4 regions of the Streptomyces sp. R33 genome follow, and region 2 is predicted to be linked to each of the others. Evidence: riboswitches for the same ligand, from Rfam matches in the RefSeq annotation. Region 2 holds a riboswitch; each other region holds the start of a gene.
What was found. A riboswitch is a leader RNA that binds a small molecule or an ion and turns the genes downstream of it on or off. The one in region 2 is predicted to bind cobalamin.

Region 1 (2,188 bases), 240 kb from region 2:
ATGACCGGCGACTTCGAGGGGTACGTCACCTTCGGCGCCGCCTTCCACAGCAAGCCCTCCTTCACCTCCTTCAAGCTGCACGGGCCCGAGCGGTTCGTGCTGGACGTCGCGCACCGCAACGTGTGCCGGTGAAGCCGGGGGGTGGGCGGGTGCCCGGGGCGCCCGCCCACCCCCGCGTACGGGGTCAGGTCACCGGATGAACGCCCGGCCGCTGCCGGCGCAGCCGGAGTCGGCGCCGGCCGACGTACCGGCGTGAGAGGCAGCGCCTACCGGTGCTCGGGGTTCGGGAAGTCGAAGCGGCAGCCGGCGTCCCACTCCGAGCGCTGGTTGCCGTGCGCCGGGATCCCGCCGGAGCGCTTCAGCAGGGCCGCCAGGTGCATGAGGTTCCACGACATGAAGGTCGTGTTCCGGTTGGTGAAGTCGTTCTCGGGGCCGCCCGAGCCGGGGTCGAGGTACGAGGGCCCGGGCCCCGCCTCGCCGATCCAGCCCGCGTCGGCCTGCGGCGGGATGGCGTAGCCGAGGTGCTGGAGGCTGTAGAGGACGTTCATGGCGCAGTGCTTCACACCGTCCTCGTTGCCGGTGATCAGGGCGCCGCCGACACGGCCGTAATAGGCGTACTGGCCCTGGGCGTTCAGGATCGAGGAGCAGGCGTAGAGCCGCTCGATGACCTGCTTCATGACGGAGCTGTTGTCGCCGAGCCAGATGGGGCCGCACAGCACGAGGATGTCGGCGTCCATGATCTGGCTGTACAGGACGGGCCACTGGTCGGTTTCCCAGCCGTGGTCGGTCATGTCGGGCCAGACGCCGGTGGCGATGTCGTGGTCGACGGCGCGGATCAGCGAGGTCCGGGCGCCGGCCGCCGCCATGACGGCGCGGCTCCGGTCGATCAGGCCCTCGGTGTTGCTGGTCTCGGGCGACCGTTTGAGGGTGCAGTTGACGTAGACGGCGGTCAGGTCGGAGTAGTCGTAGTCGGCGGCCACGCCGCCAGCCTGGGGGCCGGCCGGCGGCGCCGCCACCGGGCCGCAGCCGTTCGGGGCGCCGGTCCGGGCCCGTTCGGCCCGCGCCGTTCGGGCCGGGTTGGTACCGGTCCGTCCGTCCGACTAGGGTCAGCTGGCCTTGGTGTACGGGAAACCGGTGGGAAACCGGTGCGGCCCTCGCCACTGTGAACGGGAAGTCCGGCTCCACTCCTTCGGGAAGCCACTGGGCGGCGCGGGAGGACCCGCACCGCCCGGGAAGGCGGAGCCAGGGCATCAGCACCCGTGAGCCAGGAGACCGGCCGGGGCGCGTTGTCCATCCACGAGGTGCTGGAGAGGTCTCCCTACCCATGCATATAGCCGAGGGGTTCCTGCCCCCTTTGCACGCGGTCGCCTGGGGCGCCGCATCCGCTCCCTTCGTCGTCCACGGTGTCCGCGCCCTCACCCGCGAGGTGAAGGCCAACCCGGAGAGCACACTGCTGCTCGGGGCGTCCGGAGCGTTCACGTTCGTCCTGTCCGCATTGAAGATCCCGTCGGTGACGGGCAGTTGCTCGCACCCCACGGGGACCGGGCTCGGCGCGATCCTGTTCCGGCCGCCGATCATGGCGGTGCTCGGCACGATCACCCTCCTCTTCCAGGCGCTGCTGCTGGCGCACGGCGGCCTGACCACCCTCGGCGCGAACGTCTTCTCGATGGCGATCGCCGGGCCGTGGGCGGGGTACGGGGTCTACCTGCTGCTGAAGCGCTTCGGCGTCCCGCTGATGGTGACCGTCTTCTTCGGCGCCTTCTTCGCCGACCTGGTCACGTACTGCGTGACCTCCGTGCAGCTGGCGCTGGCCTTCCCGGACCCGGGCAGCGGGTTCCTGGGCGCACTGGCGAAGTTCGGGGGCATCTTCGCCGTCACCCAGGTCCCGCTCGCGGTGAGCGAGGGCCTGCTGACGGTGCTCGTGATGCGGCTGCTCATGCAGTCGAGCAAGTCGGACCTGGTCCGGCTGGGCGTCGCGAAGCTGACCGGTCACAGCGAGCAGAAGACGGCGGTGTGATGACCATGAGCCGGAACGCGAAGATCAACGGCCTGCTGCTGCTCCTGGTGGCGGCGCTGGCCGTACTGCCGCTCGCGCTGGGGCTGGGCGAGGGCAAGGAGGAGCCGTTCACGGGCGCCGACGCGCAGGCGGAGGCGGCGATCAGCGAGCTGAAGCCGGACTACGAGCCGT
Region 2 (2,188 bases):
GGTTGTGCGTACGGCGCTGGTCCTCGCCGGTGTTGTCGCGGAGCTCCAGGAACTCCTCGATGTCCGCGTGCCAGGTCTCCAGGTAGACGGCGGCGGCGCCCTTGCGGCGGCCGCCCTGGTTCACGGCCGCGACGGAGGCGTCGAGGGTCTTCAGGAACGGCACGATGCCGTTGGAGTGGCCGTTCGTACCGCGGATCAGCGAACCGCGGGCGCGGATGCGCGAGTACGAGAGGCCGATGCCGCCGGCGTGCTTCGACAGGCGGGCGACCTGGTGGTAGCGGTCGTAGATCGAGTCGAGCTCGTCCAGCGGGGAGTCCAGCAGGTAGCAGGAGGACATCTGCGGGTGCCGGGTGCCGGAGTTGAAGAGCGTGGGGGAGGACGGCAGGTAGTCGAGGCGGCTCATCAGCCGGTAGAGCGAGGCCACTTCCTCGACGGCCTGGACGCTGTCGTTCTCGGCGAGGCCGCAGGCCACGCGCAGCATGAAGTGCTGCGGGGTCTCGACGACCTGGCGGGTGATCGGGTGGCGCAGCAGGTAGCGGCTGTGCAGGGTGCGCAGGCCGAAGAACCCGAAGCGGTCGTCGGCGCCCTCCGCGAGGGTGTGCTCGACCAGTGCGTCCAGGCGGCTCGCGTGCAGCGCGACGAACTCGGCGGTCCGGTCGGCGATCAGGCCCTCGCGGTGGCCGACCGCGACGGAGGCGGAGAACGAGGTGGCCCCCTGGCCGGCGGCCTCCTCGGCGACGGCCAGCGTCAGCAGCCGGGCGGCGAGCCGGGAGTACGCCGGATCCTCGGAGATGAGACCGGCGGCGGCCTCCGTGGCCAGCCCGCGCAGTTCGGCCTCGTCGGCGGCGGCGCTGCGCCCGCGGAGCGCGGCGGCGGCGACCCGGCCCGGGTCGGTGTCGGGGAGGTCGGCCGTCAGCTCGGTGAGGGTACGCAGCAGCGCGGCCCCAGGTCCCCCGGTCTCGATTCCGGTGTCGGACGGGTCGGACTCGGCGCGCGGTGCGGAAGGCGCGATGGTCACGGGGGGAGCTCTCCCTCGCTCGGCTCCGGGACACCTGCGGTGCGGGCACGAGCGGGCGCGCGCGGGCTCGGCCTCGGGGGCACACCGCGCGGCGTCCACCGGCCCAACCGCGGGGCCCGGACGTGTCGGCACCCGGTTCGGTCGAGCCGGGCGCACTGTCGGCAGGTCCTCGGACTTGCGGTGACACCAATGGGTGTACTTCATACCGTTGCGGGACAGTTCCGGATTCGCACCGGATTCCCCTGCGACGACAGCGAGCATGAGCATACATGTGGGGGCCGCTTCCTGTGCGACCCCCTAGATGTTGTGTCGGCGTGGCTACAGGGCGAGACCGTACGTGAGCAGAGTGAGGCCGGGGACGGGCTCCCAGTCCCGTTCGGGCGTGCGGACGAAGCCGAGTCGCTCGTAGATCCGGTGGGCGCCGACCATGTCCTGCGTGGTGGACAGGACGAGGCGCCGCACGCCCTCGATGGCCCGCGCCCGCTCCATGCAGGCCCGTACGAGCGCTTCCCCGGCGCCCCGCCCCCGGCCCTCCCGGGCGACGGCCAGCATCCGGAACTCGGCCTCGCCGGCGCCGGCGATGTCGCACAGCGGGCTCCCGGGCGCGGCGAACGCCACCCCGCCGAGGAGCTGTCCGTCGCTCGCGGCGGCGACGAGTATCACCCCGTCGCGCGCCCGCCCGGCCACGTCCCGCAGCCGCGCGAGGTACGGGTCGTCCTCGCCGAAGGTGAGCAGCCCGTCCCCGAGGTACGCCTGCGCGGTGATCTCCCCGAGCGTCCCGTACTCCGCCGCCAGCGCTTCCCTGATCACGATGTCCATGCGGTCGAGTGTGCCGGACGGCTGTCGGTGCCCGGCGCTATCGTCGTAGACAGCACCGTCGAGAAAGGCGAGCGAGGCATGACCGTGACGACAGACCGGCCCCACATGCTGACAGAGGACTTCGAAGCCGTGGCGCGTATAGCCGCTCGCGAGAGGGTGGGGACACGGCTGGAGTTCATCGACGGAGTCATCAGGAGCAAGGCCATGCCGGACGGCGACCACGGGATGATCATCCAGTGGCTCACTCGGATCTGTATGCAGCACCGCCCCGAGCTGTGGCTGCATTCGGGGCAGGGCATCAAAGCCCAGGAGTACCGGGCCGGTCGGGCGATTCCGGATGCGGTGCTCGCG
Region 3 (2,188 bases), 1.0 Mb from region 2:
CTTCGTCCGCAAGGGCCAGGAGGTGCGCACCGCGCAGATCACGTACAGCGAGACGACCGGTCTGCAGGTCATCTCGGGTCTGAAGGACCTGACGGTGATGAACTCGACGAACTCCGAGTTCCACGGCTACATCAAGGACAAGTACACGACGCTCAAGGAGGCGTACGACCGCATCCTGGCGACGAAGGTCACCGCGCGCTGGGCGCACTCGGCGCTGGCCGCCGACGACGCCTCGTACGACTGGGACCAGTCGTACAAGAAGGTCCGCAAGAACATGCTGGAAGCGTTCGCCGAGACCTACTCGTACTCGCTGCAGCAGACCCTCAACCAGATGGCCGAGCGGGTGCTCGACCACTGCCCGCGGGTCAACGAGGTACGCCTGAACCTCCCCAACAAGCACCACTTCCTCGTCGACCTGGAGCCCTTCGGCCTCAAGAACGACAACGAGGTCTACTTCGCGGCGGACCGGATGTACGGCCTGATCGAGGGCACCGTGCACCGCGACGGCGTGCAGCCGGTGATCGCGACGAGCGACTGGATCGTCGCCTGAGCCGCTACGCCGCTACTTCTCGGCCGGCTGCCCGAGCTGGAGGTTCCACCGCCCGAGCCGCCCGGTGAGGCTGGTCACCGTGTCCGGGCGTACGTCGAGGCGCCAGAAGGCGGTGGCCGGCAGCTCCAGCGCGGACACGACGGCCGCCCTGACGACGGCCTGGTCGACGACGGCGCGATGCGTACCCGCGGGCAGAGCGGCGAGGGCGGCGCCGACGCGGGCGATCAGCGCGGTGACGGACTCCCCGCCGGGCGGCGCGTAGTCCGGGTCCGTCAGCCAGCTCCGGACGGCGGCCGGATCCTCGGCGGCGACCTCGTCCAGGGTCCGCCCGGCCCACTCCCCCGCGTCCGGGCCTTGCAGGCCCGCGTACTGCGGGCAAGGGTCGCCGTGGCCGAAGCGAACCTGCCGTGAAGCGTCCTCGAATGGACGTCTCACGAACTGAACTCGTACTACGGCGCTCTTCATAAGGGGAGCGTAAACGCGGTACGGTCTCGGACGACAACCTAAAAAAAGACGACGGTATGACGGAAGCACCGGTGAAAATCCGGCACGGTCGCGCCACTGTGAATCCTCCCGGAGGGGGAGGAGAAGTCAGACCCGCCATGTCGTCGCTAGCACCACTGACCGGGACGCGTGTTCCCTCTGGAGGTTCTGCCATGGCTCACTCCGCCGTGCCCACGACGGCCCCTGCCGTCACCCCGATCTCGCTCTCCGCTCTCGCCCCCTGGGCCCTGTTCGCCGGCGTCCTGATGCTGGTCCTGCTCTACCTCGTCGGTGCCGAGCAGGGCGCCACCGCGCTCTTCGAGGGCGACACCGTCCACGAGTGGATGCACGACGGTCGCCACCTCCTCGGCTTCCCCTGCCACTGATCTCCACCTCAGCAGCAAGGGAAGTACCGAACCATGAACTCCATTTCCCCCCGCGTCCTATTGGTCCGGGGCATGCTGGCAGGTCTGCTCGCAGGCCTGGCCGCGTTTCTCGTCGCGTACGTCCTCGGCGAGTCCAAGGTCGACGCGGCGATCGCCATCGAGGAGGCGGGTCACGCCGCCCACGACCACGGCGAGGAGGCGGCCCCGGTCAGCCGGGCCCTCCAGGCCACGGCAGGCCTCGGCACCGGCACGCTCCTGTACGGGATCGCGCTCGGCGGCATCGCCGCGCTCGTCTTCTGCTACGCCCTGGGCCGCATCGGCCGCTTCGGCCCGCGGGCCACGGCCCTGCTGGTCTCGGGCGGCCTGTTCGTCGCCTTCAACCTGGTGCCGTTCCTCAAGTACCCCTCCAACCCGCCGGCCGTCGGTGACCCCGACACCGTCGTCCGGAGGACCACCCTCTACATCCTGATGATCGCGTTGAGCGCGCTGCTGTCCGCGGGCGCGCTCATCCTGGGCCGGCGTCTGGCACCCAGGCTCGGGAACTGGAACGCCTCGATCGTCGCCTCGGTCGGCTTCGTCGCGGTGGTCGCCATCGCCTACGCGGCGCTGCCCGGCATCAACGAGGTCCCGGCGGATTTCCCGGCCACCCTGGTCTGGCAGTTCCGCCTCGCGACCGTGGCCATCCAGGTCGCGATGTGGACGACTTTCGGCCTGGCCTTCGGTTTTCTTGCCGAACGGGCCCTTGTCCCGGCCGCCGCACCCCAGGAGG
Region 4 (2,188 bases), 3.1 Mb from region 2:
AGCACCACCTGGCTGCTCTGGTCGCTGCCGGGCTTGAGCAGCACCGGGTTCATCAGCGCCGTCGGCTCCACGCACGCCGCCTGCGCCTGCATCGCCTGCGCCCGCCCGATCTCGGCGCCCTCGCGCGTGACGAACGAGTTCAGCGACATGTTCTGCGCCTTGAACGGCGCCACCTTCACGCCCTGCCGGGCCAGCCAGCGGCAGATGCCCGCCGTGACCACGCTCTTGCCCGCGTCCGATGTCGTACCGGCGACGAGGAGTCCCCCGCCCAGCTTGCCGCCGCTCACGCGCGTCCCCTCCCCGCCACACGTGACACCGCACAGCGCAGTGCCACACACGCTCCCAGCGCCAGCCACGTCACCTGCCGTGACAGCCGCACCGCCCGTTCGATGTCCGCGACCTGCACCGGCCGCCCCGCCTCGCCGTTCAGTACGGCCCGGTGCTCGACCCGCCCTCCGTACGCCAGGGTGCCCCCCAGCCGTACGCCGAGCGCCCCGGCGAACGAGGCCTCCACGGGCCCGGCGTTCGGGCTCGGGTGCTCGGCCGCGTCCGCCCGCCAGGCCCGTACGGCTCCCCGCCGGTCGGGTCCGGCGATCACGGCGGCCAGGGCGGTCAGCCGGGCGCCCGGCCAGCCCGCGAGGTCGTCGAGCCGGGCCGAGGCCCAGCCGTAGCGAAGGTAGCGCGGGGACTTGTGGCCCACCATCGCGTCCAGGGTGTTCACGGCGCGGAAGGCCAGCAGCCCGGGGACACCGGCGGCGGCGCCCCACACGAGGGCCCCGACCACCGCGTCGGAGGTGTTCTCGGCGACGGACTCCACGACGGCGCGGGCCATCTGCTGCTCGTCCAGGGCCTGCGGGTCGCGCCCGCACAGGTGCGGCAGCCGCTCCCGGGCCACCTCGGCGTCCCCGGCGGCGAGCGCGCCGCCGATGGCGCGGGCCTCGCGGCCCAGCGAGGTGCCGCCGACGACGGCCCAGGTGGCCGCTGCGGTCAGGGCGATACGGGCGGCCGCGGGCCGGGAGCGCACGGCGCGGGCGCCCAGCGCGCCGACGGCGGCCGCGCCCCCGGCGCACAGGAGGGTGTGGAGGAGGCCCCGGGCGCGGTCGTCGCGCCACAGGGCGCCTTCGACGGCGGCGGCTGCTCGTCCGAAGGCGGCCACGGGGTGCCCTCGGCGCGGATCACCGAGGATCCGGTCGCCGATCAGGCCCGCCGTGGCGCCGTACGCGAAGACGCGATCGGCACGCATGGTGGCAGGTATGTCCTCACTCAGGGTCCGCGCCCTGGTTCGACGTGTCCGGCGGTGGGAGTTCCTGGCTCCCGGGGCGCACGTGCCGCGTGCTCCCCGGTGACAGTGGCGGGACCGCGCCGGATTCGCACCGGACTTCCTCTCCATGCCGCCGTATTGGCTCGGGCAGTCCACCACGCACCGCGAAGGCCCGTCAACTCGCCGTTGACCTGCGGCGGGGCAGCTCGCCACCATGGGCCGCAGGCACGCGAAAGCTCCCTCCGGGAAACCCGTAGGGAGCTTTCGTGCGCCGTGCCCGAATCGGTCAGCTGACGATCAGGTAGATCCCGTACGCCACGGCCGACGCGACGAGCGCGAAGCAGGCGTACGCGCCGCTGCGGGCCAGGGTGGCGGTGCCGCCCTGCTCGGTGGCGGTCTCGTGCTTGGACAGGCCCACCAGGCCCAGGGTGAACAGGGCCACGAGCGCGACGGTGGCGGAGAGGCTGACCCCGAAGACGGAGCCGAGTGCTGCCCAGTCGATCTTCATACTGCGGATTCCTCTGTCGTTCTCGGGGTCAGACCGCGGCGGCGGGAGCCGCCGGCGTGGCCGGGGCGGCCGCCGGGATGGTGGCCTTCAGGGCGTCGTCCGTGACCGCGGCGGTCGTACCGGCGGCGGCCTCGGCGGCCACGGTCGGCGGGACGGTGACGGCGGCCATGGCCGTGGTGACGACACCCGGCTCCTCGGCCGCGGCCGGCTGCACGTCGTTGACGTTGCTGTGGTCGACGACCTGGCGGCGGGAGATGAGCCAGATGGCGACGCACGAGGCGACCAGGAAGAGCGCGACGGCGGCGACGCCGACGTCACCCGTGCGCATGACCAGCTCGGCACCGGAGGCGACGACGGCCGCGGCCGGCAGGGTCAGGCCCCAGGCGATGAACATGCGGGTGGCGGTGGACCAGCGGACC

Region 1: another riboswitch for cobalamin. It lies ahead of AB5J51_RS13865 (energy-coupling factor ABC transporter permease); the one in region 2 lies ahead of AB5J51_RS14945 (ribonucleoside-diphosphate reductase subunit alpha).
Region 3: another riboswitch for cobalamin. It lies ahead of AB5J51_RS19770 (CbtB-domain containing protein); the one in region 2 lies ahead of AB5J51_RS14945 (ribonucleoside-diphosphate reductase subunit alpha).
Region 4: another riboswitch for cobalamin. It lies ahead of AB5J51_RS29660 (cobalamin biosynthesis protein); the one in region 2 lies ahead of AB5J51_RS14945 (ribonucleoside-diphosphate reductase subunit alpha).

The regions. Positions count from the first base shown of each region.
Region 1 is NZ_CP165727.1:3,085,620-3,087,807, forward strand. Features, by position in the region: gene AB5J51_RS13855 (hypothetical protein) at 1-132, shown strand, start outside; gene AB5J51_RS13860 (flavodoxin family protein) at 267-980, opposite strand; cobalamin riboswitch at 1,101-1,296, shown strand; gene AB5J51_RS13865 (energy-coupling factor ABC transporter permease) at 1,325-2,017, shown strand; gene AB5J51_RS13870 (energy-coupling factor ABC transporter substrate-binding protein) at 2,023-2,188, shown strand, end outside.
Region 2 is NZ_CP165727.1:3,322,691-3,324,878, reverse strand. Features, by position in the region: gene AB5J51_RS14945 (ribonucleoside-diphosphate reductase subunit alpha) at 1-1,018, opposite strand, end outside; cobalamin riboswitch at 1,161-1,292, opposite strand; gene AB5J51_RS14940 (GNAT family N-acetyltransferase) at 1,337-1,837, opposite strand; gene AB5J51_RS14935 (Uma2 family endonuclease) at 1,916-2,188, shown strand, end outside.
Region 3 is NZ_CP165727.1:4,325,145-4,327,332, forward strand. Features, by position in the region: gene pucL (factor-independent urate hydroxylase) at 1-550, shown strand, start outside; gene AB5J51_RS19765 (histidine phosphatase family protein) at 563-985, opposite strand; cobalamin riboswitch at 1,020-1,170, shown strand; gene AB5J51_RS19770 (CbtB-domain containing protein) at 1,207-1,419, shown strand; gene AB5J51_RS19775 (CbtA family protein) at 1,453-2,188, shown strand, end outside.
Region 4 is NZ_CP165727.1:6,446,614-6,448,801, forward strand. Features, by position in the region: gene AB5J51_RS29655 (cobyric acid synthase) at 1-272, opposite strand, end outside; gene AB5J51_RS29660 (cobalamin biosynthesis protein) at 284-1,243, opposite strand; cobalamin riboswitch at 1,282-1,433, opposite strand; gene AB5J51_RS29665 (hypothetical protein) at 1,548-1,769, opposite strand; gene AB5J51_RS29670 (inorganic phosphate transporter) at 1,798-2,188, opposite strand, start outside.